Regions from separate parts of the Paenibacillus sp. BIHB 4019 genome, predicted to be linked through region 3. Evidence: riboswitches for the same ligand, from Rfam matches in the RefSeq annotation. Region 3 holds a riboswitch; each other region holds the start of a gene.
What was found. Region 3 has a riboswitch for cobalamin ahead of BBD42_RS16285 (LysR family transcriptional regulator). Riboswitches for the same ligand answer to the same signal wherever they lie in the genome.
Positions count from the first base shown of each region.

Region 1 (10,989 bases), 2.3 Mb from region 3:
ATTGTAATATAAAATGAAATAGATTTTTTTTTGATACATATTATAATGTCGTTTTGAATTAGTAGGGTATTATATCATTCGAAAGGGCAAAACCATGGAAAACAACCAGTTGTAACAGTTGTGATTTGAGATTTAGTTGGTCATTGATTAGAAATATAGATTGGTCACAGCTTAGCCAGTCCCGATGTGGCTTAAAGCCTTGGTACATCGGGATATTTTTATAACCAACTAAATCACGATCTTTTTTAGTATATGCTCAAGTTCTTGTCATTTGGCGTTGGCTGCATCGACGACAGCATGCAACCGATTGCCGAATGCTTCACATCGCCTCGTTGAGACACTAATTTGCCTGACTATCCCGACTCCGATGTCCTCTCGTTCGTTCGCCAAAAATATTCAAAGAGACCCTCCAATATATCACTTTTAGATATTACGGCATTTTTCAAAAGCGGCTTTACAAAAACGTGAAAAATCCGTAAGTATTGATACTGCGCGAAATTGGCTCATTTTTTCATTATTCTTTCATTATTCTTTTATTAGCCTTCGTTATAATCAAATGTAGTTGCCATCCAGTTGCAGAAACCTATCTCTATCCCGCTCTTCCGACAATTTTCTGCTCTTCGTCATCTCATTTCAAGCGTTAAAGTAAAGGAGAAAAATCATGAAAAAATCAGTCATATGTCTATTAATTGCATTATTTACGTTCGGGACTTCATTTTCGCAGATTATACCTGTTTATGCAGATGAGAACGATTTTACTTTTACAATCGGTTCCAATGGCGCAACGGTCACGGACTACAGGGGTACCGATCTGAATGTGGTTATTCCCGCTGAGTACGCGGGTACGACGGTAACCGAAATTGGGAGATCAGCATTTGATACGTACGGTACAGGAAAACCTAAAATTACGAGCGTCGTGATTCCAAACAACGTAAAGGTAATTCAAACGTATGGATTCCGTTATACTGGCCTCACTTCCATAGACCTTCCAGACAGTTTGACAACGATCGGCGCCAGCGCATTCGAGAACAATCCGCTTACAACAGTCGTTTTTCCAGATAGTGTGACGACGATCGGCAACTATTCTTTTTATATGAATAATTTGACATCAATTAAATTATCGGAAAATTTGAAGACGATTAATGGCGGGGCTTTCGACACCAATCACATTACGAAACTTGTTATCCCGGCCAGCGTAACGAATGTCGCCAGTAGTTCATTCTATAATAACAACTTAACAAGCATAACTGTGTTAGGCAATGCAACAACTTTTGGGACAGGGGTATTTGCGGGTAACCCGGGCAATCTGAAAATATTCGGAATTGCGAATTCTCCCGTAGCCGTTTATGCGTCGAGCAACGGACATACGTTTGTGGACGGAACGGCGTTTTTTCAAGCGGTCTCTAGCGCCAAGTCGTTGTTGAAAAGTTACCTGGTAGGCACCAGCGTAGGACAAGTTTCGGCCAATGCCTACAACGACTTATCGGCAGACTATGACGCAGCCATGCTTTTTATCGACAGAATCGGGAATGCCACCATCGCCTCCGACTTGGCTAACGCCGCAACTCCTCTGACTTCTTCAATCGCGGCATTCAATGCGCAAATCGTCCAGGCTGGCAATCCCGCGGCATTGGCAGCGATGATCGCGGCGACACAGCAGGCATTGACGGATCATCCGCAAGGGGTGAACGTGGGGCAGGTGTCAGCGGGAACGCGCACCGCACTGCAGTCCGCAACCAATGCGGCGCAGCAGATTCTCGATAACGCGGGCAATTACACGCAGGATCAACTGGATACTGCCGTTAACCAGTTGAATGCAGCGGTTCAAGTCTTTAATGCCGCTGTTATACAAGCGGGTGTTCCGACTGCGCTGGACGCGGCGATCAAGGTTGCGCAGCAGGCGTTGACGGATCACCCGCAAGGGGAGAACGTGGGGCAGGTGTCAGCGGGAACGCGCACCGCACTGCAGTCCGCAACCAATGCGGCGCAGCAGATTCTAGATAACGCGGGCAATTACACGCAGGATCAACTGGATACGGCAGTTAACCAGTTAAATGCAGCGGTTCAAGTCTTCAATGCCGCTGTTCTTCAAACGGGCATTCCAACGGCGCTGGGGGCGGCGATCACGGCGGCGCAGCAGGCGTTGACGGATCATCCACAAGGGGTGAACGTGGGGCAGGCGTCAGCGGGGGCGCGCACCGCACTGCAGTCCGCATCCAATGCGGCACAGCAGATTCTCGATAATGCAGGCAATTACACGCAGGATCAACTGGATACGGCAGTTAACCAGTTGAATGCAGCGGTTCAAGTCTTCAATGCCGCTGTTATACAAGCGGGTGTTCCTACGGCGCTTGGCGTGGCAATCACGGTTGCGCAGCAGGCGTTAACGAATCATCCGCAAGGTACGGATGTAGGGCAGACTTCAGCAGGAAATCGCACCGTGCTGGAAACTGCGAAGGATGCGGCGCAGCAGATTTTCGATAACGCGGGCAATTACACGCAGGATCAACTGGATACTGCTGTTAATCAGTTAAATGCAGCGGTTCAAATCTTCAATGCCGCTGTTATACAAGCGGGTGTTCCAACGGCGCTGGACGCGGCGATCATGGCGGCGCAGCAGGCGTTGACGGATCATCCGCAAGGGGTGAACGTGGGGCAGGTGTCAGCGGGAACGCGCACCGCACTGCAGTCCGCAACCAATGCGGCACAGCAGATTCTAGATAACGCGGGTAATTATACACAGGATCAACTGGATACTGCCGTTAGCCAGTTAAATGCAGCGGTTCAAGTCTTTAATGCTGCTGTTATACAAGCGGGTGTTCCAACGGCGCTGGACGCGGCGATCACGGCGGCGCAGCAGGCATTGACGGATCATCCGCAAGGTACAGATGTAGGGCAGACTTCGGCAGGAGACCGCACCGTGCTGGAAACCGTGATGGATGCGGCGCAGCAGATTCTTGATAACGCGGGTAATTACACGCAGGATCAACTGGATACTGCCGTTAGCCAGTTAGATTCAGCGGTTCAAGTCTTTAATGCTGCTATTATACAAGCGGGTGTTCCAACGGCGCTGGACGTGGCGATTACGGCGGCGCAGCAGGCGTTGATGGATCACCCGCAAGGTACGGATGTAGGGCAGACTTCGGCAGGAACGCGCACCGCGCTGGAAACTGCGATCGATGCGGCGCAGCAGATTCTCGATAACGCGGGCAATTACACGCAAGCTCAACTGGATACGGCAGTTAACGAGTTAAATGCAGCGGTTCAAGTCTATAATTCTGCTGTTATTCAAGCGGGCATTCCAACGGCGCTGGGGGCGGCGATCACGGCGGCGCAGCAGGCATTGACGGATCATCCGCAAGGTACGGATGTAGGGCAAACTTTGGCAGGAACGCGCACCGCGCTCGAAACTGCGATAGATGCGGCGCAGCAGATTCTCGATAACGCGGGCAATTACACGCAGGATCAACTGGATACTGCCGTTAGCCAGTTAAATGCAGCGGTTCAAGTCTTTAATACCGCTGTTATACAAGCGGGCATTCCAACGGCGCTGGACACGGCGATCGCAGCGGCGCAGCAGGCGTTGACGGATCATCCAGAAGGTACGGATGTAGGGGAGACATCAGCAGGAGACCGCGCTGCCTTCCAGACCGCGATAGATGCAGCGCAGGCTGTTTCCGACGATGCGGAAAATCAATCTCAGACTCGTTTGGATGAAGCTGCTGTCAGTTTGAACGACGCTATGGCGGTATTTGAAGCCGCTTGGGTGGGGATGGTGCTAACCGCATCGGCCAATGATTTGTACGGACCGAGCGACACGCTTCGCTTTACGGTATTTTACGGATATGAAGTAACCGTGATAGGGACACCGGTCGTTCCTATCATGGTTGGAGACAATTCCTCCAGTCAGACGGTATATGCCCCATATATGGGAGCGCGCGGCGAGGCAGTGACAAAACTTACTTTCGAATTCGAAGTTCCCGCTGGGCTCGCGGATGTTGACGGAATAAAAGTTGCTGCATCATTGGAGCTCCCGAACGGTGCAAGCATCGTTCGTACCTCCAGCGGACTCCCGGCTTCGCTAACTTACGTAGCACCGGACACGAACGGAATACGTATCGTGGCGATACCGCCCGAAGTTGCTCTGACGGTTGCACCGAACGGATCGGAACGTAAAGCGATTAGTGTGATGGCAAGCGTGTACGGCGGAGCTGCGGGAAATGCGCTGACGCAGCTCCGATGGCTGCCTGGAAGTCTTAGTGGGGTTGATTTTGCCGGCGGAACGAAAGGAACCGATATTTTGGCCACACCTCAATTCACCATTACTGCAAACGGCGACTATACCGTTTATGCCCTAGACGAAGCAGGCAATGAAGCAGTGAAAACCATCACTGTTACTGGAATCTCAACCCCATCTTCGTCGGAAAACGGCAATCGACCGGTCACATCGGGGACGACTGTGAAGTTAGATGCGAATGGCGGGATTACAATTTTTGTCGATCCATCCGACAGCAAACAAGTCAAGCGTTCGGACGGCACGGTGATCGAGCAAGTCATCCTCCCCGAACGGACAAGAAAGCAAGTGCTGGAACTCCTGAAAAATGCGATGGAACCGTTTGTCAGCATTATAATCGGCAATCGGGAGCAAGCGGTACAGGCACAGTTTCAAGCTGACTGGATCGCGGATATGGTCAAAGCTAATCCTAATACAATTATCGAGGTGAGGCTGAACGATTCTAGCTACCAATTGCGGTTAAGTGCGATCGATCTGATCGGCTTGGCGGAGCGTCTCGACGCGGAAATATCGAATTTGACCGTGAACATCATACAGGTACTGGCCGGCGAGCATATTCGACAAGAAATTGATCAGATCGGCGTTTCCCAAGGTTTTTCTGTTTTCGCCAACGTCATCGACTATAAAGTGTTGGTCGAAGCAAACGGGCAAATGTTGGAGGTGCACGACTATGGCGGATCGTACTCGATCCGGACCATTAAGTTGGACCGAGAGAACACAAACCGTAACCTGGTTGCCATTCAGTATATCCCGGAAAACGGAACCGTCGTTTTTGTTCCGGCAAAGATGGAAACCGGTCCAGACGGCACTATCGAAGCGATTCTGAACGTGCCACATAACAGCTTGTACACAGTCGTAAATGTTCAAGCCCGAACGTTCGCCGATTTAACCGGACACTGGGCGAAAGCGGATGTGGAGCATCTGGCGTCCAAGCTGCTGGTGAACGGCGTGGCGGCCGGCCGATTTGACTCAGAGGGAACCATTACACGAGCGGAATTCTCAGCCTTGCTCGTTCGTGCGCTAGGGCTATCCGTGAAGGAGAGCAAGGGCGGTGATCGTTTTGCGGATGTCCCTGCATCCGCATGGTATGCATCTGCAGTAAATGCGGCAGTGGCTAGCGGGCTGGTTAGCGGCATCGGTGGCGGCCGTTTTGCGCCTAACGATCCAATTACCCGCGAGCAAATGGCCGTTGTGATTGCTGGCGCCTTAACCTTCACCAGCCATGGAACGGGTAGCGATGGGCAAGAGGGAGGCCATCTGGATGCTTTCACGGATGGAGACTCCGTTTCTTCATGGGCGCAAGCTGCGGTAGCCCGAGCATCGAAAGACGGCATTATGAAAGGAATGGAAGACGGACGCTTTGCCCCGAGGGAGAATGTAACGAGGGCGCAGGCAGCGGTTATACTGAAAAGGTTCCTGCAATATGTACATTTTATCGATTAAATCAAGCAAAGTAATCCATCCCAAATTAATCGAGATACTCATTCATAGAATCGTCTGTATAACGATAGGGAAGGAGCTTGCCTCGTGGCAGCTCCTTTTCGTCGTACAAGTAACTGGCAGGTATATGTGAAATGTCGGTTGACAAGAAAATGGTCTAAATGAAATCCACGAAATTTTCGGGCTGTTTTAGTCTCATTTGATCTTATAGCCCACATAAATGATGGACAAGCTTATTAATAAGACGAAATGCAACCGTTTGGACGCATCTGCCGTATAAGTAGTGCTCTGTGCAAGACAGGCGGAAAGGAAGAGATTAAACATGGCCATTCGTTCAGGAAAAAGCATACTTTTAATCATTGGAATGTTATTATTAGGAGGATGCTCGTTATTTGAGGATGCCAAACAGGCGGTTAATTCCGTATCGAGCTCGGCCGATTATGTGACGGGGGCAGCAACATACATGCAGACGCTCACGAGCTTTAGCGAGCAGGCGACGCAGCTTGCGGAGCAAGCCGTAAACGATGCGAGTGCACGCGCTGATTATAAGGAACAGCTGGTAGCGGTGCAGGAGTCGATCAAGCAGTTTGGCGAGCTGCAAGCGCCAGATTTTGCCAAGGACGTCCATCAGACCGTGGTCGATTATAATTTGAAGCTGCAGGACAGCATTGATGCGGTGCTGAAGCAGATCGAAGACGGCAAAGCATTGGTTGACGCAACGGAAATTCCAAATACGATTAACAAAATCAACGAGCTGTTAAATCAAGTGAACCAACTACAGCAGCTGGTGTCGTAACGTAAAGAGAGGAAGAATGGAAGATGAAAGTTAACATTTTGCATGCTAGCATGACGAACTCCAAGGAATCTGGTTTCGTAGGCAAGGTTCATTTTGAAGTAGAGGGCCAGACGAACCAATACGAAATTACCCTTCACAGCCGCAAGGCGACAGAGTGGGGCTACGGTTTGTTTTTTCTGAATGAATCGGGCAAGGAAGAAGATCTTTTGGCGGTTGAGGATGAGCTGGAAGAGGACGATGAGCTGTTTGATTCCCTCGTGAAAGCGGCTTGGGACACGCTGGAGAAGAAATAAATAGCCCGGAAAAAAATAGAGCTGGCGTCAGCCTGGACATGCTGTCCGTGCTTGCGCCGGCTCTATTTGCGCCAAGGCTGATGGCATAAACGCACTTGTCGATCATACAATCTAATGTTATCATTAAGATTACAATTTAATAGGAAGGGAATAAGTGTCAGCAGGCGCCAAAGCGCCCAAGTTGACTTAATAGGGAAGTCGGTGAGAGACCGGCGCGGACCCGCCACTGTGTGAAGCCCTAACGCTTCAAAGCCAGGAGACCTGCTTATTTCAACGACACTGTAAACCTACGTGGATATTAGGAAGGTGTTAGAGATTGGATGGCCCTTCGCTGTCTGCGTTTAACAAGGACATTGGTCTTTTCAAGCATTTCTAACACATATTGTTAGAGGTGCTTTTTTTGTTGGATAGAAATTGTAAATTGCTACATAGAAGGAGTTGGGCATCAATGAGTGAAGCAGGCGTCGGCAAGCTGTTAATTATCGGATTCGGCCCAGGGAGCTTCGAGCATATTACGAAACGCGCCCGTGAAGCGATTCAGGAGAGCGATATTGTCATCGGCTATAATACGTATGTCGACTTGATTCGGGAGCTAATCAGCGATCAGGCGATTGTGCGTACGGGGATGACAGAGGAGGTCAGCCGGGCGCAGGAAGCGGTGCGCCAAGCGGAGAACGGCAAGAAGGTAGCCGTTATATCAAGCGGCGATGCGGGCGTATACGGCATGGCAGGACTCGTGTATGAGGTGCTGATTGAGAAAGGCTGGAAGCGTAATGGCGGGGTAGAGGTTGAAGTGATTCCCGGCATTTCTGCCATTAACTCGACAGCATCCCTGCTTGGCGCGCCGATAATGCATGATGCTTGCACGATCAGCCTGAGCGATCATTTGACGCCTTGGGAGCTTATTGCGCGCAGGGTAGAAGCGGCCGGACAAGCGGATTTCGTCATTGCGCTTTATAACCCGCGCAGTGGCAGAAGAACGCGGCAAATCGTGGAGACTCAGCGGATTTTGCTCAAATACCGCTCGCCAGATACGCCGGTAGGCATTGTGAAAAGCGCGTACCGCGACCGTGAAGACATTGTCGTGACGACTCTTTCTCGGATGCTTGACCATGATATCGGCATGCTGACAACAGTCGTTATCGGCAACTCTACTACTGTCAATTATGACGGGCTAATGATTACGCCGCGCGGCTATCAGCGCAAATATACGCTAGGCGAAGGGGCTCAGCCTTTGAAGCCCCACCAGCGTCTGCAAGAGAAGAATGAGCCATGGGCGCTTCATACGGCAGGAATGCCTGAGCTTCCAGCGGACGGGGGCTATCGCGCGGATGAATATGACGCGACGGACCAGCTGCTCGAGCGGGAGGAGCCGCAGGCGGTTGCGACAGACGAACCGAGAAATGGTAATGGACAGGGCAGCGGAGTAGCGGTTGCTGTAGCACCCCCGGTTGTGCCCGTGAATCCGGCACCAGCCCCAATAAATACAGCCGTTTCGATGAGGGCAGAGGCTGCCCCGGTACCGGCAGTATCGCCTCTGCATTTGGCGATGGAAGCGGTGCTCCTGAATGATCGCAGCAAAGGTATCGAGCCTAGTGCGGCGTTTGGCGCAGTATCGAGCCCTATGCCTGTGTTTGCGCAGCAATCGGTGCTTGAGTTTGCAGTAAGCCCAGGTGTCGCGACGAAAAATTTTACGCCCCAGCAGCTCGTAGCATTGGCGCAGGCTGTTGGCGAGAAGGGTTCGATTGAATATACGCCGCATCATCATTTGCTGGTGCGAATTCCGACATCGGACCCGGACAGTGTGACGGCGCAGCTGCGTGCGGATGGGCTCAGCCTAGCTCCAATCGGTGATGTACTGCAATTGAAGGCTTGCGATTTTTGCAATCTGGAGAAGGCGGAATCGGTGCCTTATGCCGATGAGCTGCAAGACAAGATCGGCGGCATGGCAATGCCGAAGGAGCTGCGCATCGGGTTCAATGGCTGCGGCATGGCATGTTATGGCGCAGTAAACGAGGATATCGGCATCGTGTATCGCCGTGGCAAATTCGATTTGTTCCTCGGCGGAAAAACCGTCGGCCGCAACGCGCATGCCGCGCAGCCAGTTGCCGAAGGCATTGCCGTCGACGAAATCGTGCCACTGATTGAACGCATTATTGCGCTTTATAAATCGGAAGGACATCCGAATGAGCGCTTTCATAAATTTTTCAAACGAATGGGTCAAATAGAAGGCTATCGCTATCAGGAGCTGCCTGTTTTTCATATCGAAGACGCATTGTGCGGAGACTAGCGACAGCAAGGGAGATGAAGGAAGATGGATGCGGTTTTGTTTGTAGGGCACGGAAGCCGGGATGAGAGAGGCAATGAAGAGGTGCGCGAGTTTGTCGCCTCTGTAGCGTCAACACTGAAAGCAGATATGGTAGAGCTGTGCTTTCTGGAGTTTGTCACGCCGACGATGAAGCAGGGCTTTGATATTTGCGTAGCAAAAGGGGCGACCAGGATCGCCGTCATTCCGATTACGTTATTTTCGGCAGGGCATGCAAAGCTGCATATGCCTGCGGCAATTGATGAAGCAAAGCTGCGTTACCCAGCTGTAAATATTATTTATGGACGGCCGATTGGCGTTCACGATCAGGTACTGGAAATTTTGACCTCCCGCCTTGGCGAAGCGGTTGTCGCAGAGGAAAGCGAGCTTGCGGATACGGCTATTTTGATCGTCGGCCGGGGCAGCAGCGATGCGGATGCGAACAGTGAGCTATTCAAAATTTCCCGCTTGTTCTGGGAGCGTCTAAAAGTGAAATGGGTCGAAACCGCCTTTATTGGCGTTACGGCACCTTTGATGGATGAAGGGGTAGAGCGCTGCCTCAAGCTGGGCGCCCGCAAAGTCATTATACTGCCTTATTTCCTGTTTACCGGTGTCTTAATTAAACGGATGGAAGCGGCGATGGAGCAATATACGGCTGCATATCCGGATACGGAATTTGTGCTTGCAGAATATTTCGGCTTCCACCCGCTGCTTAAAGAGATTTTGAAAGACCGCGCAGCAGAAGCGCTGCAGGACGAAGTGAAGATGAACTGCGATATGTGCCAGTTCCGCCTGCAAGCGATGAAAGACCATGACCATCACCACCACCATGATCACGACCACGACCATCACGACCACCACCATGATCATCATGATCACGACCACGGTCATGAACACCATGCACACGACCATGGCCATGACCATCATCACGATCATGAACACCATGCGCATGATCACGAGCATCATGAGGGCCATACGCACGAGCATAATCATGACCACCATGACCATGATCACCACGAGCACGAGCATCTTGAAATCGGCGAGCTTGCTGCTGATGATGGTAAGGAAGATGCACAGAAGAAAAAAGATCCGTCCAAGGCGGCTACGCTTGTCGGGGAGGGTTAAGTTATGATTTTTATGTTATGTGGAACAAGCGATGCGAGGGAGCTCGCCGTACAAATTAAGGCGCAGGGCTATAGCGTGCTGACTTCGGTTGTGACCGACAGTGCGGCAAGCAGCTTGAAGGAAGCCGGACTTGACGTGCGAGTGGGACGTCTGACCGCAGACGAAATGGCAGCTTACCTGAAAGAAAATCAGGTACAGGCTGTCGTGGATGCCAGCCATCCTTTTGCCGAGGAGGCGCATCGCAATGCGATGGCGGCGGCCGAGCAAGCATCGGTGCCATATATTCGCTATGAGCGCGAGAGCTTGACCTTTGACGGACAACCGCTGATTAAATATGCGGATGATTACGCCGAAGCAGCCGAAATGGCGGCTGCGAAGGGCGGCGTCGTGATGCTGACGACAGGCAGCAAAACGCTGCAGGTTTTTACCGAGCGTCTGCTAGGCTTGCCTAACGTGACGCTGATCGCCCGTATGCTGCCGCGCCTCGATAATATGGAGAAATGCGAAGCGCTGGGACTGCCGCAAAAGCATATCGTTGCGATGCAGGGGCCATTTTCCAAAGCGCTCAACCGCGCTCTTTATGAGCAATTTGGCGTGACGCTGATGATTACGAAGGAGAGCGGCAAGGTCGGTTCTGTGGATGAGAAGCTGGAAGCCGCGCTTGAAATGGGTATTGAGACGATTATTATTGGGCGCCCTAAGCTTGCCTATGGGCATGTTTTTTCGCGCTTTGACG
Region 1 is NZ_CP016808.1:6,087,320-6,098,308, reverse strand. Features, by position in the region: gene BBD42_RS26365 (leucine-rich repeat protein) at 662-5,737, shown strand; gene BBD42_RS26360 (DUF6376 family protein) at 6,057-6,530, shown strand; gene BBD42_RS26355 (hypothetical protein) at 6,554-6,823, shown strand; cobalamin riboswitch at 6,959-7,106, shown strand; gene cobJ (precorrin-3B C(17)-methyltransferase) at 7,272-9,113, shown strand; gene BBD42_RS26345 (sirohydrochlorin chelatase) at 9,138-10,253, shown strand; gene cobK (precorrin-6A reductase) at 10,257-10,989, shown strand, end outside.
Region 1: linked by a shared signal. The riboswitch ahead of cobJ (precorrin-3B C(17)-methyltransferase) and the one ahead of BBD42_RS16285 (LysR family transcriptional regulator) in region 3 are both predicted to bind cobalamin.

Region 2 (10,989 bases), 440 kb from region 3:
GCTGGACATGGCGGGCGGATTTATCACAGCCGTCTGCATCCTGATTTCGGCGCTCCGGTTGCCCGGCAGCGGGATGGGGAAACGAGCGTTACGGTCATGACGGAGACGAATTCGTTTTTTGCGCTTCGACATGGGGCGGCGCGGCTGCTTGGTGTGCAGGTCAGCAGCTCGTTTGATCCGGGGTTCATCAAGATGAACCATTTGGAGCAGCTTGAATCCGGTTATGTTCTGACGGGGACGGAATCAAAAGGCTACTACGGGCCGATCGCAACGGATCGTTTGCCTGAAATAGCAAGCCATTCCGTCAGCCCATGGTATTTGCTGCCGCATCAGCTGCGTGAGGTAACACATTTGCAGCAGCATGATGTCCGAATTGAGTTGACGGAAACGTATGATGGCTGGCAGCTGCGTGTTCAATGCGACAAGCCGGATGTGCTGCTAACCCAAATTTCCTTCGTATTTGGGAAGGAAGGGCAATTCGCTGGCGGCGAATTGGCTCCTGCCGAGACAGGTACGCAATTTTGGAAAGCAGGCACTGTTAAATTTACGGCTGGCGGCGACTGGATCGAGATGGACGGCGGTGCACACGAGCATTGGGCCAAATCGATCCGCGGGGCTGCATTCCCGGCAGATTGCCAGACGCTGGTCGTCAACGTGCTGACTCCTTATGATCGGACGTTTCATATCCGTTTGTCTCCCAGCCCAAGCGAGGGGAATGGGGCAGACGGGCAGTAACCGTATATATGGAGTTGCAGCTAACTGATTGACTATCGCGCTTCAGGAAGATGCTCCCCCAGAAGGGGTGATTACAATTGTTTGTACTTAAATTGGGGGCGGCTTTGCTGCTTGGGCTGCTGATCGGTGTAGACCGCCAGCTTCGGCACAAGCCGCTTGGCATCAAGACGAGCATGGTGATCGCGGTCGCAAGCTGCCTAATTACGATGGTGTCGATCGAAGCGTCGACTGAGCTTGCCCACCCGGGCATGACTAACATGGACCCGATGCGGCTGGCGGCACAAATTGTGAGCGGCATCGGCTTTATTGGCGCAGGCGTCATCCTGAGAAGAAATAACGATGTCATCTCCGGCCTGACGACAGCTGCAATGGTCTGGTCGGCGTCGGCGCTTGGGATTGCGGCAGGAGCAGGCTTCTATAAAGAAGCGTTCACTGCCGTAGGCTTCATCATCATGGCGGTCAATCTGGTGCCGTTCGTGGTTCGGGCATTAGGACCGAGAAAGCTGCGCGAGCGCGACCTATCGGTCTGCATGACGTTTGACCGTTCGGCTGAGCTGGACGGCTTGATGACGAAAATTCGATCGGAGCACCAGATCAAGCATACGAAAATCAAAGATATTGGCGACGGCCGCAAAGAAATTCAGCTCGTGCTGTCATCGCGGGAATTGCACCCGACAACATCTGTCTACGAGGATCTTCGGCGCTATAAAAATGTCGTCTCCGTCGAGGTCGAAAACATTAGCTCATAGGAGCATTTTTTCATACTAGGTAAAGCGCTTAACTTGAAATTGAAAAAGGCAGCCGTTTGTCATGAGCAAGGAGAATGACAAACGGCTGCCTTATATTTCACCCGCGAAACGGCAGCTTTGCCGCCAGAGGATGGCGCCAGCCGTTTACGCCTGGTCTAGGCGGACTCAGCAGCAGCTATTTGCCCATTTTAGGCGATTTTGGCGGATAAGCGGACAGGAAAGCCGTTAATGAGGTTTTTCTCGCTATAAATGATCATAATGGGGGCGATTAGCGGCTTCTGAGTCCGCGAACCTGCTCATGCCCCTTTATCTGCAACAAATAGCAGCTGCTGTGTCCGCCAAATTTCTATTTACTTTTCTGTTGTTACTATAGCCTTCATCAGTGCCCGTCCACGCTACACTCGATCCGTTTGAGCTCCTTTATTGAAAGTCAAAAAATACTTCCTCATCTTTAATTTGAAATATCCTCTTGGAAGAGACATTTAAATAAACCTATTTTATCTATCTGATGGAGCTTTATTTAATGACAGTAAAAAAGGATAAAAGTTTAAAAATTATCCTAAGTCATTGAAAGAAGAAACTATGTGCATACACAGTGAAGAAGGCTGGAGTTATAGAATACTCGTATAACATTTAGGCGAACAAAATAAAAATCTGTGTAAAGTATGGATGAGAAAGTATCGTGAAGGCGACCAATAAGTGTTGGAGGAGCGATGAGGAGAATCTTATCGGATGGAAATTGTATATGATCGAGTGATTCGACATCTTTAGTTAGAGGTGGACATTCTATAAGAGTGGTTACAAATTTTGAATGAGGGATTACCCACCACAAGCATATTATCATTTACTTAATGAATAACTAACAAGCCATTAAACGGTTATGCGGATACCTAGGTTTTAGTCTCAGTGGCTATTACAATTACCATAGCCGAAGCATGAAACTCCTACTGCGAATTGGAAGACGAAGATGACAGTGATTTATGAACAGAGGGATATGAAGGTAGTGTATTTTAGTATAAGGTAGGGGATATATCCTCTATTCCATAATTGTGGTTAATCCTAAAATAGTTCTTTATCTGATGCAAGAAATGGGTATTCAATCCTACTGTGCGTCGAAAAAGCCGTGACGTTGCTGTATGGGACGGTAGGATTGCAGGAAAGGCTTTTATAACATAAAAGACGTATCTGGATCCAGTATACGTCTTATGTTAACCAAGACATGCAGCCACAGGCATCTGAATCAGTTTTCTTTATTTTTTGACCTTAATACGTAATTTATTATTTTATTGTAATAAATCAAATCATTATTATTTAATTTCGCAATATGATTGTGTATATTGGCGGAATTAGGGAAACGATTCACTGAAAAACTGTTACTCAAATTTGAAGAATTCTTCTTCTTGGCTAATAACAACCCATTGGTTTTTATTCACCTCGTCACTTTTTTGTAAAGTATATTTAACATGGAAAATATCATTATTCCAATGTTCTTTCACATATACAGTCTTAAGAGTAGTATCATTATTTTCAGATTCTGGTATAGAGAAATCATTTCCAAAATGCTCTGTGATATTTTTAGAACGGAATGATTTATTACTGAGATATTTTAAAATTATTGGATCCGAAGCATCAAAGTTATGTTTGAAGTAAGTATTGGAAAGTAAGCTTTTAAATTCTTCATATTCGTTGCAAACAGTTGTACATTTTGCTATGAGATCTGGTGCGTTGATTTTAAAATAATAATAGCTTTGTAACGTGCTGATAATATTTTTATCCTCATCATTCAAGTTTTCAAAGCTGATTAGCTGCTTTTTGATTCCCTTTGAAGATTGGAAATTTTCTATTTTTATGATTTTGTCCTTGGGAATGACAACAGTCTTATTTGCATTAGTATCATATCCAATATAATAATCATTTGAGATATCTAATTTAACCATGGTTATCGTACTTCCGTTTTCTAATTGCAGCTTACTTAACTCAATTGTACGATTATTTGTTTGATACTGAGCTAAATTTATTGTTTGTGCGTATACACTATGAAAATATAATGATACTGAGAATGTAAGAAAAGAAATTACAAATAAAACTGATTTATTGTATTTTCTAAATTTATTTGAAAGAAGAGTGAATTTATATAGATAAAAAATCAGTAAGAAATAAATACCGTATGAGACGAAAAAAACTATAAATGAGGTGGAATTAGAAAATGAAGCTAATACTTTCAATTGTAAATAAAAAAAACAAAAAATCAGAATAGATGGTAATAAAATATGAAGCAATTTCATTGGTCAGGAATGCCGACGCCTTTCAATTAAATACTTTACACTTCTTATTGATTTACTTAAAAATTTCAGGCTAGACGTTTGCTTTTTTATTCTTTTGTTTGAGGGGAGTGCGATTAAAAATACGATAGGTATTGCTATAAAAATAACAAGAAAAATGCCATTAATTAAATACAGACTTTGTGATACTGGGTAGACTGTCAAAAAATCTTTGGCGATAAACAGATCACCGGTATAGGGAGCAAAATAACCTTGAACATAAATAAAGCCAACATAGTAAACAACAAACGGTAGGTACCACAACTCCTTGAGAATTTCTAACAATTTCTTCAACTTTTCAGACATTCATCTAATCTCCCTTGCAGCATCTTAGTAAAATAGTCCTACCCTTTTTTTATCGGAATTCGCATGCCAAAAATGTATAATACTAGTTTTTCAGCGTAAAAAAATACTCTGAGGGCTGAAGGCATTCAGCTAGCTCAGAGCATATATAATTCGATAGCTTGTATAATAAAACAGCTCGCGGAAGAAAAAGGGCAGCTTTGTGCGCATGCTGCTGTATGCGGAGGTCGTAGTTGGCGAGGAGTATGCCGTCATTCCCAGCTCGCTGGCCATCATGAGTGCGCGCTTCATATGAAGCGGATCGCTGACAATTATGTAGGTTTCTAGCTTATATGGCTTCGCTACAATTAGCGAATATTCGAAATTTTCCTCTGTAATAAGAGATTGGTCTTCGATCAAAATATGCTCAGGCTTCACGCCTTTTTCAATCGCATAGCTCCGTGATACTTCTGACTCTGCCAGCTCATTCGCAGACCTGCGTCCTCCGGTGAAAATAATATATTTTGCGTAACCTTGCTCGTACAGCTTTATAGCATGGTTCAGGCGTTCCCGCAGCACGGGAGATGGCTGATCACCCCAGACCGCCGTGCCGAGAACTAAAATCGCATCAGCTGGCTTCGCTTCATCCTTCATGCTGAACGACCAAATTTCATAGGAAAACCAGCATAGTACCGCTGCGATAAATACTGAAACGCAAAGCAACAGCGTTATGTTTTTTTTCGAAACAAGCCTTTTTTTCATGAACTTCCCTTTCCTTAAAAATGATTTTTCCTCGCCGCATGTTATCCGATCATAATTTTTCCTTCCGGATAGCGATACAGCTCCTTCTTCTCCTGCGCAGGAACGAGTGTGAACGCCAGCGTCAGCGGGCCAAGCCGCCCCGCGAACATCATAATAATAATCAGCACCTTGCCGATCACCGTCAAATGCGGCGTTAAGCCAAGCGACAATCCGGTTGTACCGAATGCGGACGTTACTTCAAACAGCAGAACGAGGAAATCGACATCCTCGGTGGTAGATAAAATCATCGTAAATAAAATAATCGCCGCCAGAGAGGCTATCGTAATCGTCAGCGCTTTGTACACCCGGTCCTTTGCCAGCCTTCTGCGGAAAAAGACGACATCCTCGCGGCCGCGAATCATCGCAAACACCGCACCGATGAGAATCGCAAACGTCGTCACCTTAATGCCGCCACCCGCAGAGCCCGGGGATGCACCGATGAACATGAGCAAAATAATGAGAAACTGCGTCGCATGCCGCAGCGAAGCAATATCCAGCGTATTTGCGCCGCCCGAGCGCGGCGATATGCTTTGGAACAACGAGCTGTACAGCTTGCCGCTTATGCTAAGCGGTTCTAGTGTTTTGGCATTTGTGAACTCGAAAATAAAAATAACGGCTGCACCTGCGACAAACAGAATGCCTGTCGCATACAGCACAACCTTGGAATGAAAAGACAGCTTGCGTGTTTTTGGATAATCCCACATTTCCGCCAATACGATAAAGCCGATTCCGCCGAGAAAAATGAGCGCAATGACGATCACATTAATAATGGGATCGTTGACGTGATTCACAAAGCTGCTGAATGGACCGTTCATCGGTCCCATAATATCAAATCCGGCGTTGGTGAACATCGACACGCTATGGAAAATGCCGAAATACAGCGCTTTGCCAAAAGGCATTTCCGTTGACCAGCGCAGTGCCAGAACAAGGGCGCCTATTCCTTCGATGGCAAAAGCATAAATAAGCACGCGCCGAATGAAGCGGACGATCCCTTCCAGCGAAGATTGATTCATGGATTCCTGCAGCAGCAGCCGCTCGCGCAGCGATATCCGTTTGCGCAGGGCAAGGGCGAACAGCGTAGACATCGTCATAAAGCCGAGTCCGCCAACCTGCATAAGCACGAGAATGACGAGCTCGCCAAAGGTTGAATAGTGGATGCCGGTATCGACGACGACAAGCCCCGTTACGCAAACAGCGGATGTGGCAGTGAATAACGCGTCAATGAGCGGCGTTGCCTGATGGGTTGACGAAGCCAAAGGCAGAGAAAGCAATAGGGTACCCGCCGCAATAATCGCGAGAAAGCCAAGCGTAAGAATTTGCGGCGGAGTCATTTTTAGAAAAATGGTTCGTAGTTTGAGCACACAATTAATCTCCTTTATATGTAACGAAACAATGGTGTAGTTGAAAAACGGGCTTGTGCTGCCAAAGGCAGGCACAGCCGTTTACGCTTGAAATATAAGAAGAATAGGTTTGACTCTTATTAACGCTTATATTTCTACGCGAAACGAGCTTGTGCTGCCGAAGGCAGGCACAGCCGTTTACGCTTGAAATATAAGAAGAATAAGTTTGACTCTTATTAACGCTTATATTTCTACGCGAAACGAGCTTGTGCTGCCGAAGGCAGGCACAGCCGTTTACGCTTGAAATATAAGAAGAATAAGTTTGACTCTTATTAACGCTTATATTTCTACGCGAAACGGGATTGTACTGCCAAAGGCAGGCACAGCCGTTTACGCTTGCCACCTCATTATCTGGTATAATAGGGCAATATGCAACAGGAGGGCGCTGGGGCCCGCGATTAGGAGGACAACGATGAAATCAAGATATATAGCAGGTATTTCGCTTGCCGTTATGGGGGCAGGCTTCATTACTACGAGATGGTGGCTGCCAGACAACACGTGGACGCATCTACTGGAAAGCGGCTTTGAAGCAGGGCTGGTCGGCGGAATTGCCGACTGGTTTGCGGTGACGGCACTGTTCCGCCATCCGATGGGCATTCCCATTCCGCATACGTCCTTGCTGCTCAAAAACCGGGCGAAAATCGTCAACTCGCTCATCAGCGCTATGGAAAATGAACTGCTGAATAAAGAAAGCATTACCCGCAAGCTGTCTGGCTTTCAACTGTTCGCAGGAGCAGCATCGGCGGCGACCCGGCTGATTGGCAAGCGCAAATTCAGGCTGGCAGCGGTTGATTTTGCCCAGTCGGCAGTAGAGCGCGTGCCTTTGGAGCGGGTTAGCGGCGTGCTGCATGGATTTTTGGCGGATTATGTGAAAAAGCAGGATTTTACGCCAATCGTTCGCAAGCTGGCGGATCGTTTCGTCCATGAGCGCTGGGATGAACGGGCGCTGGATTACGGCCTGGAGCATGTAGGCCACTGGATTCGCAAGCGTGAAACCGAGGAAATGCTCGGCAAGCTCGCCTTCAAAAAGCTGGAGGAGCTTAAGGTTGGCGGCTTCATGGGGTTTGCACTGCAAGCTTTCGTCGGCTTTATGAACGAGGAGAAGCTCGGCGGCTTGATCCAGAACATGCTGCTCTCAACGATGCAGGAGCTCTCCCATCCTGGAAGCCCGCATCGGCAAAAGCTGCTGCTTGAGGTGAGAGCCCAGGCGGAGAAGCTTGCCGATAACGAAGAGCTGATGCTCAAGCTGAAGCAGCTCATTGAACAGGGTGTGGACAGCGTAGAAACGGAACGCTTCATCCATTTGCGTCTGGAGGAGCTGAGACAGCTCGTGCTGGACAAGCTGGAGGAGCAGCATCGCAGCGGAGGGCGCGCCATTGTGCAGGGATACCGTTTTGCAACGGATTATTTGAACGGCAAGCAGGAAATGCTCGCCAATTGGGAAGAGGGCATTCGCGGTTATCTCGTTCGTCTTATTGAGAATAATCACTATCGCATTGGTGCGCTCGTTCGGGATAATCTCGACCGGATGGATGACAAGGCGCTCGTCTCCATGCTGGAGGAAAAAGTCGGCAACGATTTGCAGTGGATTCGCGTCAACGGCGCATTATGCGGTTTTGTCGTAGGCGTTATTTTGTCCTTCTTCTAACAGGGAAGTAGCCGTTTACATTTATAGGGGACAGCCTGAATTTTTTGTGATAAGATCAAACTACAAAATGACCCATGAATACAAGGTGAAACGGCTGTCTCCGTCCTTTGGCGGCGCGGCGTGTTTTAAGTCCAAGAAATATAGACAAGGGATTGGAACATCAGATCCTTTCCTATATTTTGAAAAAATGATTCAAATGGAACGAGGTGCCTTTGCGCACGTCAAAGGGTAACAGGGAATCGGGTGCAAATCCCGAGCGGTCCCGCCACTGTAATCGGGGAGTTTTCCTTCACCAGCAGGAGTCACTTGGCCTAAGCTTTAGGGCAGCCAGGGAAGACGAAGGAAAATAATGATCCGCTAGCCAGGAGACCTACCTCGTTCCAGCACCACATTGCCTTCGCGGAAAGGATAGGTGTACGAACGAAAGCGATTGCTACCAGTCTGTTTGCTGGCGCAACCGTCTATTTCTGCGTACACATGGCCGTTTTCCCAGCGAAGGGAAAGCGGTCATTTTTTGTTGTCTTCAGGCATGAACACATTGGGGAGGGTATTGAAACGAATGGTCAAGTTAAAAAGAAAGACAGCAGTTAGCACCGCTTTGCTGGTTATTGGGTTTACGCTTTTTTTACTGGTGAATGAGCCGCAATCCGCTTATGCGATGCACATTATGGAAGGATTTTTGCCTGTGGGGTGGGCGATTTTTTGGTGGGCGGCCTTTATTCCTTTTTTCATTCTGGGTGTACGCGCCATTCGGAAAATTACAAAGGAAGCACCAGAGCTTAAGCTGATGCTGGGCTTGGCGGCTGCCTTCACCTTCGTGCTGTCCGCGCTTAAGATTCCTTCCGTTACAGGCAGCAGCTCGCACCCGACGGGAACGGGGCTTGGCACGGTTATGTTCGGGCCGCTGCCCATGAGCGTATTAGGTTCTATGGTATTGCTGTTTCAAGCGGTGCTGCTTGCACATGGCGGGCTGACGACGCTTGGCGCGAATGCTTTTTCAATGGCGGTTGCAGGTCCCGCGGCGGGCTATGCCGTCTATCGGCTGCTGATGCGTTCAGGCAGCAAGCAAGGCGTGGCGATTTTTTCTGCTGCCGCTGTTGCTGATTTGGCCACTTATATCGTTACTTCGGTTCAGCTGGCTGTTGCTTTTCCGGCTGTTGAGGGCGGCATACTCGCATCCTTTATGAAATTTGGCGGTATTTTTGCGATTACCCAGGTTCCGCTTGCGATTAGCGAAGGCTTGCTGACGGTATTGATCTGGAACTGGCTGCAATCTTTTAATACAGACGAGCTGTCTATTTTGAAGCGGAGAATGAAAGGGGAGCGCGTATAATGAGCCGCAGCGCCAAAAATATTTGGATTTTAGCCATTGTTGTTTTGCTTGCCGTTGCGCCTTTACTATTCATTAACGCCGAATTTGGCGGCGCGGATGGCGCAGCGGAGGAAATGATCCAGACGATTGCGCCGCATTATGAGCCATGGGCGTCCCCGCTGGCTGAGTTGCCGGGAGAAACGGAAAGCATGCTGTTTGCGCTGCAAGCTGCGATTGGCGCCGGAGTAATCGGCTATGTAATTGGCCTTATTAAAGGGAAATCAGGGAAAACGAAGCAGCAATGATGAAATGGATTGATACGATTTCTTATTCCAATAAGCTGCGGGATTTATCCGCCCTTTGGAAATGCGGGCTTGCAGCCCTTCTGCTGCTGCTTGCCTATATCGCTCATCCGCTCGTACAGCTTGCCATTTTCGCATGGCTTGCGCTGTGGACGGTCGGCTATGCGAAAGTGCCTGCCAAGCTTTATGCGGCGCTGCTTTTCTCCTCTTGCCTGCTGTTCATTCTCAGCTTGCCCGCTCTGCTCATTGAATTTACTAATAGCAGCGGCAGTGCAGCAGGAAGCTTGGCGGCAGCGAAAGCAGGCTGGGTGCTCGTTTCATGGGAGCCGCTTAGCCTGTATGTGCCAGAGGCATCGTTAGGGCTGGCCGGACATATTTTTACACGTATTCTTGCTTGTCTGGCATGCATGTTTTTCATCACCTTGACGACCCCCTTCCCGGATCTGCTGCAAGTGCTGAAGCGGTTGAAAATGCCGCAAATTGTACTGGAGCTCATGATCATTATGTATCGCTTCATCTTTCTGCTGCTGGATACGGCGGGGGCTATGCTGCTCGCGCAGCGTGCACGGGGCGGTCAACACGGTTTTAAAGGCAAATTGCGAGATACGGCGGCGATTGCTGTGCGGCTCTTCGTCAAAACGATGCATCGATACAAGGGGCTGTCGAATGGGCTTATGGCAAGAGGATTTACGAATGAAATCCGCCTTGCGCCTGCTGTAAAGCGGAAGGTTCGCCTCCGGCATTGGGCGGAAGCGGGGCTCGGCTTAACGATTTTACTGGCAGCAGAGCTATGGCTTCGGTATGGAGGTGAATAAGCTGGCGGATAACGATCGGGCATCAACCATTATGGAAATGAACCAAGTGAGCTATGCTTATCCCGGAACGGACAAGTCTGCTTTAAACGGGCTAGAGCTGCGCATTCCTGCGAACAAAAAGGTAGCGCTGTGCGGGCATAATGGCTCGGGCAAGTCGACGCTTTTTTTGCAGCTTATTGGCATTAATCGTCCGCAATCCGGTTTCGTAAGCTGGCGCGGCGAGCCGCTCTCTTACAAGCCTAGAGAGCTCGCCAGCTTGAGACGGCGCGTCGGGCTTGTTTTTCAGGACCCGGAGCATCAGCTCATTCTGAATACCGCTTATGAGGATATTTCCTATGGGCTGCGCAATGCAGGGCTTCAAGAAGAGGAAATTGACAGACGTACGGCGCGCATCGTTCAGCAGCTGAACTTGCAGGAACTGGCGCATAAGCCGCTGCATCATCTCAGCCTTGGGCAAAAGAAGCGAGTTGCTCTTGCTGGCGTACTGGCGCTGGAGCCGGAGTTAGTGCTGCTTGATGAGCCGGCTGCTTATCTCGATCCGATATCGGAGCAGCGGCTGATGGCTGAGCTGGACCGCATTCATGCCAGCGGCATAACGCCGGTTATGGCGACGCATGACATGAA
Region 2 is NZ_CP016808.1:4,182,185-4,193,173, forward strand. Features, by position in the region: gene BBD42_RS18185 (hypothetical protein) at 1-735, shown strand, start outside; gene BBD42_RS18190 (MgtC/SapB family protein) at 813-1,484, shown strand; gene BBD42_RS32575 (hypothetical protein) at 1,559-1,693, shown strand; gene BBD42_RS18195 (hypothetical protein) at 2,858-3,421, opposite strand; gene BBD42_RS18200 (hypothetical protein) at 3,773-4,111, opposite strand; gene BBD42_RS18205 (YdcF family protein) at 4,241-4,849, opposite strand; gene BBD42_RS18210 (TrkH family potassium uptake protein) at 4,891-6,219, opposite strand; gene BBD42_RS18215 (DUF445 domain-containing protein) at 6,701-7,936, shown strand; cobalamin riboswitch at 8,124-8,328, shown strand; gene BBD42_RS18220 (energy-coupling factor ABC transporter permease) at 8,496-9,269, shown strand; gene BBD42_RS18225 (energy-coupling factor ABC transporter substrate-binding protein) at 9,269-9,553, shown strand; gene cbiQ (cobalt ECF transporter T component CbiQ) at 9,550-10,365, shown strand; gene BBD42_RS18235 (energy-coupling factor ABC transporter ATP-binding protein) at 10,352-10,989, shown strand, end outside.
Region 2: linked by a shared signal. The riboswitch ahead of BBD42_RS18220 (energy-coupling factor ABC transporter permease) and the one ahead of BBD42_RS16285 (LysR family transcriptional regulator) in region 3 are both predicted to bind cobalamin.

Region 3 (10,989 bases):
AAAAATGAGGGGAATGATGCTGCAATTCAGCATCTCTTCGGGCATTTTGATATCCAGTCTGAACCTGTTATCGAATCGGATATTTTGCAGCTCTATATAGTTAGTGGTATATTCCAATTCATGCTTCACGCAATGGTGCTTGCCTTCTTTGCTTAAAGCCAGCCGAAACATGCGCGCCAAAATTTTTATCATATTCGAGGTTTCCTCGTCCCCTTTAACGAGCGCCTTCATACGGATAGATTCCAACGTATTATAAAGAATGTGGGGATTGATCTGATTCTGGAGCGCCATGAATTTGGCCTGCCGCTGCTTGATCTCCGCAATATATACATCATTGATTAAGGTTCGAATCGTTATAATCATTTTGTTGTAGCTGTGCACCAAGCTGCCAATCTCATCGTTAGCCTGCTCTTTCTCTATGGGCAAATATTGGCCTACCTCTGCCTGCTTCATGCTTCTGCGGAGGGCTTTAATAGGCTTCGTAATCTTATAGCTCAAACTAAACGATATAAGAGTGATGACGAGACAGCTCATCAGAATGACCGACACCGTCACTCCCTTGATTTGATTAATGTTGTGCAGCAGCTTCGAGCGGGGGATTTCGGTTCGAATAAGCAAATTCCCCTGCGTGGTGCTGCCCGTTAAAATAATGCTGTCATCGCTGCCATGATCCTGCAGAAGCTCTGTACCGGATTCAAGCACTTGCTGCCAGGATAATCGCCCGCTGGCCGCATCGGAATGATAGACGATTTCATTTTGGCTATTGTTTATGATGACGCTCATGCCATATTTGTCCCGAGCCAAAACAAATTCATGATCAAGCCGCAGCAAGGTAAACGGGTCCAAATCTATGAGAAGAAGGCCTGCATACGCTCCGTCCGAACTGAACAATACCCGTCCAACCGTTATTACAGCTCCTGCCCCCTTATCCTCGTAATAAGAACGATCATGCAGCCCGGTAATAAAAAAAGTATCCTTTGTGCTGCTGAGCTGTTTATACCATTCACGGGACAACAAAATATCCTCTACCACTCTGCTAGTTGTAGTCGTATATTGATAGACATTGGTATCCCGGCTGATCAGCATCACGGTACTAATTTCTGGTTTGAGCAAGGCCACGCGCATTAATAGCCGCTGAACCTCCATTTTTTGAACGATTAATTCATCCATTGGCAAGCTTCGCTTATCTCCAATTCTGTAGATCAATTCATTGTCGACCAATACCGACTTGGTGACCTTGTCGTATTCCTCGAGAAATTCGTTTAATGTCGTCTTGAGCTGCGACGTGTAAAGAGAAGCAAATTCTTGAGAGGAATCCTCCAGCGCCCCCGCCGATTGGCGAAATATGATAACGCTTACAAACACTAAAGGAATAACACAGGCCAGCAAGTAGCCCATTAATAATTTGTATTGAAACCTCATGTTTTTTACTTTTATCCTTGCCCTTCGCATCCATTTCATATGCTCCATCCCCTAGCCCTTCCAGGTCAAACGCTTTGTCTATCTATTATTGTACATGCCGCGGTGCATGGACGCTACCGAAGAGCACCTGGACAAAAACTGGAACAGCTTTATATCCAATTACACGAAAATATACGTTAAAAATCGCAATTAATCAAAGGGGCATTTTTAATTTTATACAGGGGCATTTTTGTGGATTGGGCTGTAAAATCGGAAGGAGGAAGGTCTCTTCGGAGAAATGCCAACTTCGTTTGAAGCAAGGCATCATTGTGTTGATGAACGGAACTTCAAGTTCAGGAAAAACTAGCATTTCTATTGAACTGATGAATCAGAAAGAGATTCTTTTTCATCATTTATCAATAGATGATTTTATCAAGGATTTTTTTCGAAATAAATTTTCAGATATTGAACCTACAAGAGAAGTAGATGAGCAAGTTATCGCAGAAATCATGTTTGCCCCCATACTCTCAATGTACTATTCGACAATTAAATTGTTTTCAGAAATGGGCTTGAATGTAATAGTAGATACTGTAATCGACAATGACAAGCGGTTTAATGAGTCTCTTGATTTATTTTTCGACCAGCCTACGTTATTTATAGGTGTAATATGCTCGAAAGAAGAACTCATAAGAAGGGAGCAAGCAAGAGGAGATAGAAATATTGGACTAGCAGCTTCACAGTTCAGCAAAGTATATTGCATTAATGAATATGACCTCGAAGTAAATACAGAAGAGATGAACCCAATAGAATGTGCCGAAAAGATATTACGTTTTATTAAGTCCAATAAGGAATACACGGCATTTAAGAAATTAAGTAAAAGAAGCTAATGGTTAGTTTAGCTCAAGGTAAATAAAAAAACAGCCCCTATATTTGAGCCTCATAATCTTCCGCTCGTGCGCAACTCGATCTTGTGCACGAGCGGGACTTTCAACTGCCGCGCGATCACAACGCAGGCTCCACCGAACACCATATGGCAGATATAGTTTAATTATCGGATTTTTTTCAATTTTAAATCAATATATTGATTTCACTAACTGTTCGTTTTAACCATAGACAAAAACTATGCCAAGGCATAGTTTTTTTGTGTTTCCCGATAGCAGCTTCCGCGCTCTATACTAAAGCCAACATTTACTCAAGGAGCTGTTACAATTGAAAACATACATTATCGGTTATCCACGTGTCGGCGCGCTCAGAGAGCTTAAATTCGCATCTGAAAAATACTTCAAAGGCGTACTTCCCGTCGAAGAACTGCAACAAACGGCGGCTCAGCTTAGATCGGCAAACTGGAAGCTTCAGCAGGAGAACGGCGTCGATTTCATTCCATCCAACGATTTTTCCTTCTACGACGGACTGCTCGACACGGCTTGCTTGCTTGGGATCGTTCCGCAAAGATACCAAGAACTTGGCCTAAGCCCGCTGGAGACGTATTTTGCAATGGCGAGAGGCTATCAAGGCGAAAAAGGCGACGTTAAAGCGCTGGCGATGAAAAAATGGTTCAACACGAACTATCACTATATGGTGCCCGAAATCGATGACACGACAAGCATCCGTTTAGCCGGATCGAAGCTGTTCGACGAATTTACGGAAGCAAAACAGCTCGGCATCGCAACCAAGCCTGTGCTAATCGGAGCATTCACCCTGCTCAAGCTCGCGAGATTCACCGGATCGAAGAAAGCAAAGGATTTCGTGCCTGCGATTATCGAAGCTTATACGGCTGTCCTTAACCAATTGAATACTCTCGGCGCAGCATGGCTTCAACTGGATGAACCTGCACTGGTATCGGATTTGACGGCGGATGATATCGCGCTGTTCACAGAGCTTTATAACGGTATCCTGTCCGCTAAAGGTAGTGTAAAAGTTGTCGCGCAAACGTATTTTGGAGACGTTCGCGACTGCTATCAGGTTCTTCAAGCGCTGCCGTTTGACGGAATCGGGATCGACTTCGTCGAGGGCAAGCAGTCTTTGGACCTCGTGCGCACGCATGGCTTCGCAAATGACAAGGTGCTGTTCGCCGGCGTAATCAACGGCAAAAACATCTGGAAAAACCAATATAAGCAGACAATTGCCCTCGTTCACGAGATCGGCAAGCATGCAAGCCAAATCGTGCTCGGCACTTCATGCTCGCTGCTTCATGTCCCATACACGATTAAGCACGAAACGAAGCTTACGGCGGCGAATAAGCAATATTTCGCGTTCGCGGAAGAAAAGCTGCGCGAGCTTGCAGAACTCAAGTCGATCCTGGAGCAAGCGAGCCATGAAGCATCTGCTTTTTATACGGAGAATGAGGAGCTGTTCCGTGCATCGCGCCTCACGAACGACAACTCGGTGCAAAAGAGAGTCGCGGAATTGACGGACGCCGACTTCACGAGACTTCCTGCTTTCGCCGAGCGGGAAACGATTCAGAAAGCGAAATTCAATCTACCGCCGTTACCTACGACGACGATTGGTTCGTTCCCTCAGACGGCTGACGTCCGCGCGAACCGTGCAGCCTTCAAGAAAGGCAACATCACCGAGCAACAGTATAAGCAATTCAACTTTGACCGAATCGCAGAATGCATCGTACAGCAGGAAGAAATCGGAATTGATGTCATTGTTCATGGCGAATACGAGCGAAACGACATGGTCGAATACTTTGGCGAATGCTTGGATGGCTTTATCTTCACTGAGAACGCTTGGGTGCAGTCTTACGGAACACGCTGCGTAAAACCCCCGGTTATATGGGGCGACATTAGCCGCAGCAAGCCGATTACTGTAGAATACTCGGCGTTCGCTAAGAGCCGTACCAACAAGCTGGTCAAAGGAATGTTGACGGGTCCGGTAACGATCCTGAATTGGTCGTTCCCTCGCGAAGATATCAGCCTGAAGGAAAGCGCTCTTCAGATCGGTCTTGCGATTCGCGACGAAGTACTCGATCTCGAAGCTAATGACATCGAAATTATCCAAATCGACGAAGCCGCATTAAGAGAGAAGCTTCCGTTACGTCATTCCGACTGGCAGAGCGAGTACTTGAGCTGGGCGATTCCTGCCTTCAGACTCGTGCATAGCGGCGTCAAAGCCGAAACGCAAATTCATACTCATATGTGCTACAGCCAGTTCAACGATATCATTCGCGATATCGATGCGATGGACGCCGACGTCATTACGTTCGAAGCGTCGCGCTCAGACTTGGCCATCATCGACGCAATCAAAGAGTGCGGCTTCCGTACAGAAGTCGGCCCAGGCGTATACGACATCCATTCGCCTCGGATCCCAAGCGTCGAAGAGCTTAAACAAGGACTCGATCGCATGCTCGGCAAGATAGAGGTCTCCAAGCTATGGGTTAACCCGGACTGCGGACTTAAAACTCGCGGTGTCACTGAAACGTGGGCCAGCTTGAAGAACCTTGTCCAAGCAGCCAAAGAAGTAAGAGCAACATTGTAATAACCTACAAGAGGATGGGCTCAAGCGAGCCCATCCTCTTGGTTTATGATCGGATAGCCGAAATCCGTAATGACCGTTTTGAGCTTCAGAACGTAGGCGGCGGCCAGCTGGCTCAAGCTCGCCTTCTGATTCACGATGTAACCTACCTGTATGCTCTCATCCGTACGAAGCCTTACGGATTTGATTTGCTCCCCGTTAAGATCCTTATTCAGTACGCCCGAGCTAATGGTATAGCCATTGAGTCCAATCAGCAGGTTGAATAGCGTGGCGCGGTCACTGACCAGTATTTTCTTCTTGTACGTTCGTGTGCTGAGTATTTCCTCCGCGTAGTAAAAGGAATTATATTCGCCTTGCTCAAAGGCCAAACACGGGAAGTCATCCAAATCTTCGATGTCCAGCAGCGCCTTGGAGGCAAGTGGATGCTCCTCACTAATGAATACGTGCGCTTCCGCTTGGAACAGCGGGTGAAATCGCAGCTCGTTGTCCTTTAATATCTTCTGAATCACCTTGCGGTTGAAGTCGCTCATATAGATGATTCCGAGCTCGCTTCTCATATTCCGTACGTCTTCGATAATCTCGTGAGTGCGTGTTTCGCGCAGTGTGCACTCGTACTCATCCACATTAAGCTCCTTCAGCAGTCCGACGAAAGCCTGCACAGAGAAGGCGTAATGCTGTGTTGAGATCGAGAACAGCTTCTTCGAAGGCTTACGATTCATGTACCGCTGCTCGAGAAGCTCGGCTTGCTCCACGACTTGCCTAGCGTAGGATAAAAACTCCGCTCCGTCGCTTGATAGCACGATTCCCTTGGACGATCGAAGGAAAATCTCAATACCGGCTTCCATCTCGATTTCTTTCACCGCGTTGGACAAGCTCGGCTGCGAAATAAACAGCCTTTTTGCCGCTTCGCTTATGGAGCCGCTTCTAACGATGGTCAGAATATATTTTAATTGCTGCAAGGTCATTAGAATACTCCTTTACTTCCGAATTATGGCCCGTTTCACCCGTTCAAGCAATTATCAAATCCGCAATTCCACTCGCTACGTGTCCTACAAGGATCTGAAGAAAGTCACGGTCACCCTGTAACCGGCTTATAAGGTAATCACGGAAGAGATGGTGCCAACGAAAACCAATAGTGTCCGGTGAACTTGATGCCAAAGATGATTTCCTTCTTCTCATGCGCTGCCCAAGAACCTTCATCCACGCTGCTAGTTTCATTAGCCTCGCTGCATCGTTGTAGAAGACACAGTCTTTCCCGAGCTCAATACCACGGAAATCCACATCACGAGCTACATGAATTTTCTTTGGTCAAATCTGCTGGAAACAATAAAAGGCGTCCTCCCTTTGAAAGATACATAGGGAAAGACGCCTTCATAACAGTGCATTATGACGGTTCATCTAACACCTCCCTATCTCCCCGTAGGTACAGCAGTGTTGTCAGAACTGGCAGGTCTCCTGGCTCCGGAATCGTCACTCGGCAGCGGCCTTCCCGATCAATCTAGACCAGTGGCTGGTTGAGCTGCCTGCTCCTCCGTTACAGTGGCGGGACCGCATCGGTATTGCACCGAACTTCCCTTTTAAGTCAGAACGACAAGCACGCTCGCCGATCAGACACCTGTTCTCACTTTTTTAATTTATACCCACTAGACAGAGTGCTTTTCATAATTTCCCTACATCGTAAACGCCTATATGAGTAAGATTGCATATTTTCATGAATATAGCATGATACAAATAATTTATGCCTGGATATAGATTTAAGCTATAACCATTAAGGTAATGTCCCTGTAATAATGGCTGGGTAAGAGCCTAGGAAATGCCTGAGTAACACCGTCTTTGCTTACCCCAAAAGACTTGAGTAGCCTGGGGGTTCTGCTTGTTTAAATATTCGGGATTTGGACGGGCAATCCCTGCTTACGTATAATATTCAAATTCGTACGAATCACGCAAAATATCTGTATTGGGACCACAAAATAAAACATAATTATTAGTACCTGAAGCAATACTGCTCTAAAATTTAATCCCATCAAAACCTAATTTTCTAATGTATTCAGATAATAATTGCGTTGCTACATATTCTATGTTTTTTTCATTCTCATTAATTGGTTTACTAATCTCTACAATGAAATTAGATATGAATTCATTAACCCAATTGTCATTATGATTATAGTCTTTTTTAAATATGCTTTTAGTTTTAATTTCTATTCTTTTTGTTAGATCTAATATGTCAAGTTCAAATATCGGTTGTAATTTTCCAATTAGAACATGATCACCTTTGTTGGCACGAATTTCTTTTAATGTGGTTTTTATAAGTGTTTCTAAAGTAGGCTTGGTTTTACCATTCTCATATTGTGAAATGGCCTGTTTTGATACGCCTGAATACTCTGCCAGCTCGGATATCGTAAAACCTGAGAAAAATACTCACAAATTCACTGATTTATAAGCCTTACTCCACAAAAAAATTTAGTCATTTCCATAATCGTAATCATAATCTGGCTCTTCTTCGACAGTCTTAGAAAAAACAGGATCTTCGATCACAATTTCCACTTCTTCATAACCAATTAACTTCAAATCACAATATCTACAATGAATTTCAGTCGTATCATAGATATAAGAGTACACCGAATGCCATGGGTTATCTTGGCTTTCTCCTTCGTATACCTTATCATTTAGTTCACCATATGCTAAAGCATCATTATTGCATGCTGGGCAAAGTATCAGTTCCTCATCATCATTTACGTCATAAGTAATATGTGGTTTGTCAAACTTATACTTTTCACTATACTTATTTCGACAAGCTTCAACCCTTGATTCAACAACAGTTTTAAGTATAGCCGAATGATCTTCAATAATTTTTGATGCTCGTATTGCTTCATCATGCCCTATCCATTCTTCTAATTTTTTTTCTTGAAAATCAAGTAGAATCACACAGATTTCCCAAAAATGAGGTAATATTAAATCTAACCTAAGACCATCAAAAGGTAACAATCCTGAATGCAGTTCTGCATTCCTTTTATTTGCCAACGACATGCAAAATTCCTTCTTTTTATGATCGAATTTTGGAATTGAAAGAGTTACATGCAGTCGTTCAAAAACTGTTTTTGCTTGAATCGTTTTGAAATCATCATGCTTCCTATAGCCACATGCGACTAATAAACCTTTGGGATCGTTTGGATCTACTACCAATGATGGATGAATAAATGCCAGTGTGGCTTTTCCTAACAGTTCCAAGGATAAACTGGCCCAAAGCAAAAATTCTGACATGTCGGATTCGTTTCTATTAGAGATGCCTTTTTTAATAAAAAGCTTAGATTTATTGTATAGATCCAAATATTCAATCCCCACTATTGTCTCTCCTTAATCGATATTCTGAGAAGTACTCTGTCGTTATCTATTACATTACTCTGTCCTCTACCATGCAGAATTCTCCAGTTATCAAAAATCAAAAGATCTCCGCAGTTCCATATCACTTCATTGAGATCCCTCGGGTAAATTATGCTATCAATTTTAGTTAGCAGTTCGTTTCCAACTGATGACGTTGCTTTCATACAATCTCTATCTAACCTAAAATAGTAATTGCTTTGATAGTAATTATAAATTGTTGTTAGAAAACTATATCTGCCATTAACGACCTTATATAACACGTTGGTTAATTCAAAACGAAGTTCTTTATCGTAATTGAAGAACTTATTTGCATCATACAAGAGGGTAGGTCTGCCTCCAGAACCTGGATTGACCGAATATAATAATATATATCTGGCTGGTATTTTAAAGTAAGCCGTGTCCGTGTGAATAGGAAAGCTATTAAGCCCGTGATTTCCACTCAGCGAATTTTTATGTGCATCTTTCTTTTCTTTAGGGGAAAGGCGGTCAATAACATTTGCCCCCAACCTTGTTTTAATAGGTATACCTATTTGTTCAGATATAGCTATCAGATCTTCTTCAATCATTCCAGGAATATTAAGCTTGATGTATCCTACTTCTTCAAGTTCTTTCATTGAGATTTCGACCATAATCAGCCCCCAGCGCAGTGAAAATAGGATAATAGGTAAGCTCTGCCCCTATAGTCTTATCTTATCTGTTTTACTCTGTGATAAGATTTTCCGATATTCATTGTATTTCTACAATGCGGGAAATTCGTACAGCCATAAAACTCCTCACCTTTGCTCGTCCGCCTTGCCATGTAGCCATTGCACCGACTACACATTACCTGATTATTGAGCAAACAAACATCGCTATGAGTTTGCTTGCATTGCGGATAATGACTACAACCCAAGAAATTTTTCTGAAGTTTATTTTTTCTTTCGACTAATAATCCCGTTTTACATTTGAGACATCTTGGGTTATTGGTAATCGAATTTTGGATAAAGGTTGTTTCGAATTGTGTCCCATAGTCTTTAGTCAATTCTTTTATGAAAATTGATGTATCCTTTTCAGGAGCCATAATGTACAAGTTGTTTTTTGTACGCGTTAATGCTACATAAAACAATCTTCGTTCCTCTGCAAATTCAAAAGCATCTTGATCGGTGAGCACCCAAGACAATACGGGATCATCCGAAATGCGGTTTGGAAATCCGAGTAAGTTATTTTTTGCGTTGATTAAAATGACTTGATCCGCTTCTAAGCCTTTTGATTTATGAGTGGACATAAAGTTAATTTTAACTGATTTGTGTTTTTGGTACTCCACTCTTGTCAACACCTTTTCTTTCTCAATAACTCTAAAATCTGTCTGGCCCTTTAAGAAATTGATGTCAAAGTTATTTCTCCCCAGAAGCATGATCTCCTGCTTCTGCCCACCTTTGTCAATAATCTCGTCAAGAATCGCTTTTATCACCTCAACCATATTTTGGTCGTAGCCAATAACTCGGATCGGTTGCGTATTGTATTTGCCAGAGACCAAGTTTTTTCTATACTGTTTCATATTCTTCATAACAAAGCTTCCAGCGATATTAATTAATTGTTGTGAATTTCGGTAGGTTCGCTCAATTCGAAGCAACTCGAACTTTCCAAAATTTTCACCGAATTTTGTAAAGAGCTGCACATCACTACCCGCAAAACGATAAATGGATTGCCAATCATCGCCAACACAGACCACCTTTGCATTAGTCTTATCCTTAATCGTCTTGATTAGCTGGTAGCGGCCCTGAGATATGTCCTGGTATTCATCTATTATGATGTACTTATAATGGAAAGTAGCCTTCTTGCCTTTGGCGATTTCAGTAGCGGTATTAATCATGTCATTAAAATCTATTTTATTTTGTTTCCCCAAAGTGTCCTGATAATACTCATAAATAGGTTCTACCAAAGACAAGAAAGTCTGATTACGAGTTTTCAGAAAAGTGTTGTGACCTAACAATTGCTGATTCTCATCAGTAAATTGAGAGAAATGCTCTTTTTTAAAACCGTTTGACTTGAAGAGATTAATAAAGCTACTGACAAGCTTAATAAATTCCTCAAAATAAAAATCATTTTCTTTGATACAAATTGCCTCATAAACAGCTTTTACATCAATTTTTTCAAACTGAACCCCGTGCTTCCGCAGGTTTTCTTCCAACTTTTCAAACAATACACCGTTCTTGTTGTAATACGAGTACGATTCAATCAATACAGTGTTCTTTTCTTTGTGCAAAGCCCTTTTCCACCGAACACCTTCTAAATACTTTTCTTCCTCAATATTGCTAAGCCACGGAGTTCGGAAATCCTTCGTAATTCCAAAGTGTTCGATATAGATTCCATAGTCAGGCAGATAAAAATCAGGCTTATACTGCCGATAATATGTCGAAGCCGTTGGATATTCATAATCGTTTTCGTATATGTACTCAATGCCATTAAGAAAGAGAAAGTTCGCAACAAGTGTTTCCTCCAGGCTCTTCATTGTCTCGCCCTTAAATGACTGTAAGATTTTAGTTACTTTTTGCAGTTTTCCTTTTAAGGATTCGAAATCTAGACTTTTTTGATTCTCATGAAATTCCCCTAAGCTATCAAACTGTTGAAGATCCTTTGGAATGTTTAGATATACCCCGAAGAACGTCACGATTTTTTCAAGTTCCATTGGATTCGAGTGAATAACAGAGCGAAAATAATCTTGGATAATCTGCTTGTTGTCATTCAAAA
Region 3 is NZ_CP016808.1:3,745,368-3,756,356, reverse strand. Features, by position in the region: gene BBD42_RS16300 (cache domain-containing sensor histidine kinase) at 1-1,422, opposite strand, end outside; gene BBD42_RS16295 (chloramphenicol phosphotransferase CPT family protein) at 1,713-2,288, shown strand; gene metE (5-methyltetrahydropteroyltriglutamate--homocysteine S-methyltransferase) at 2,611-4,881, shown strand; gene BBD42_RS16285 (LysR family transcriptional regulator) at 4,902-5,843, opposite strand; cobalamin riboswitch at 6,307-6,512, opposite strand; gene BBD42_RS16275 (helix-turn-helix domain-containing protein) at 6,886-7,266, opposite strand; gene BBD42_RS16270 (hypothetical protein) at 7,339-8,220, opposite strand; gene BBD42_RS16265 (Fe(II)-2OG oxygenase family protein) at 8,220-8,888, opposite strand; gene BBD42_RS16260 (UvrD-helicase domain-containing protein) at 8,945-10,989, opposite strand, start outside.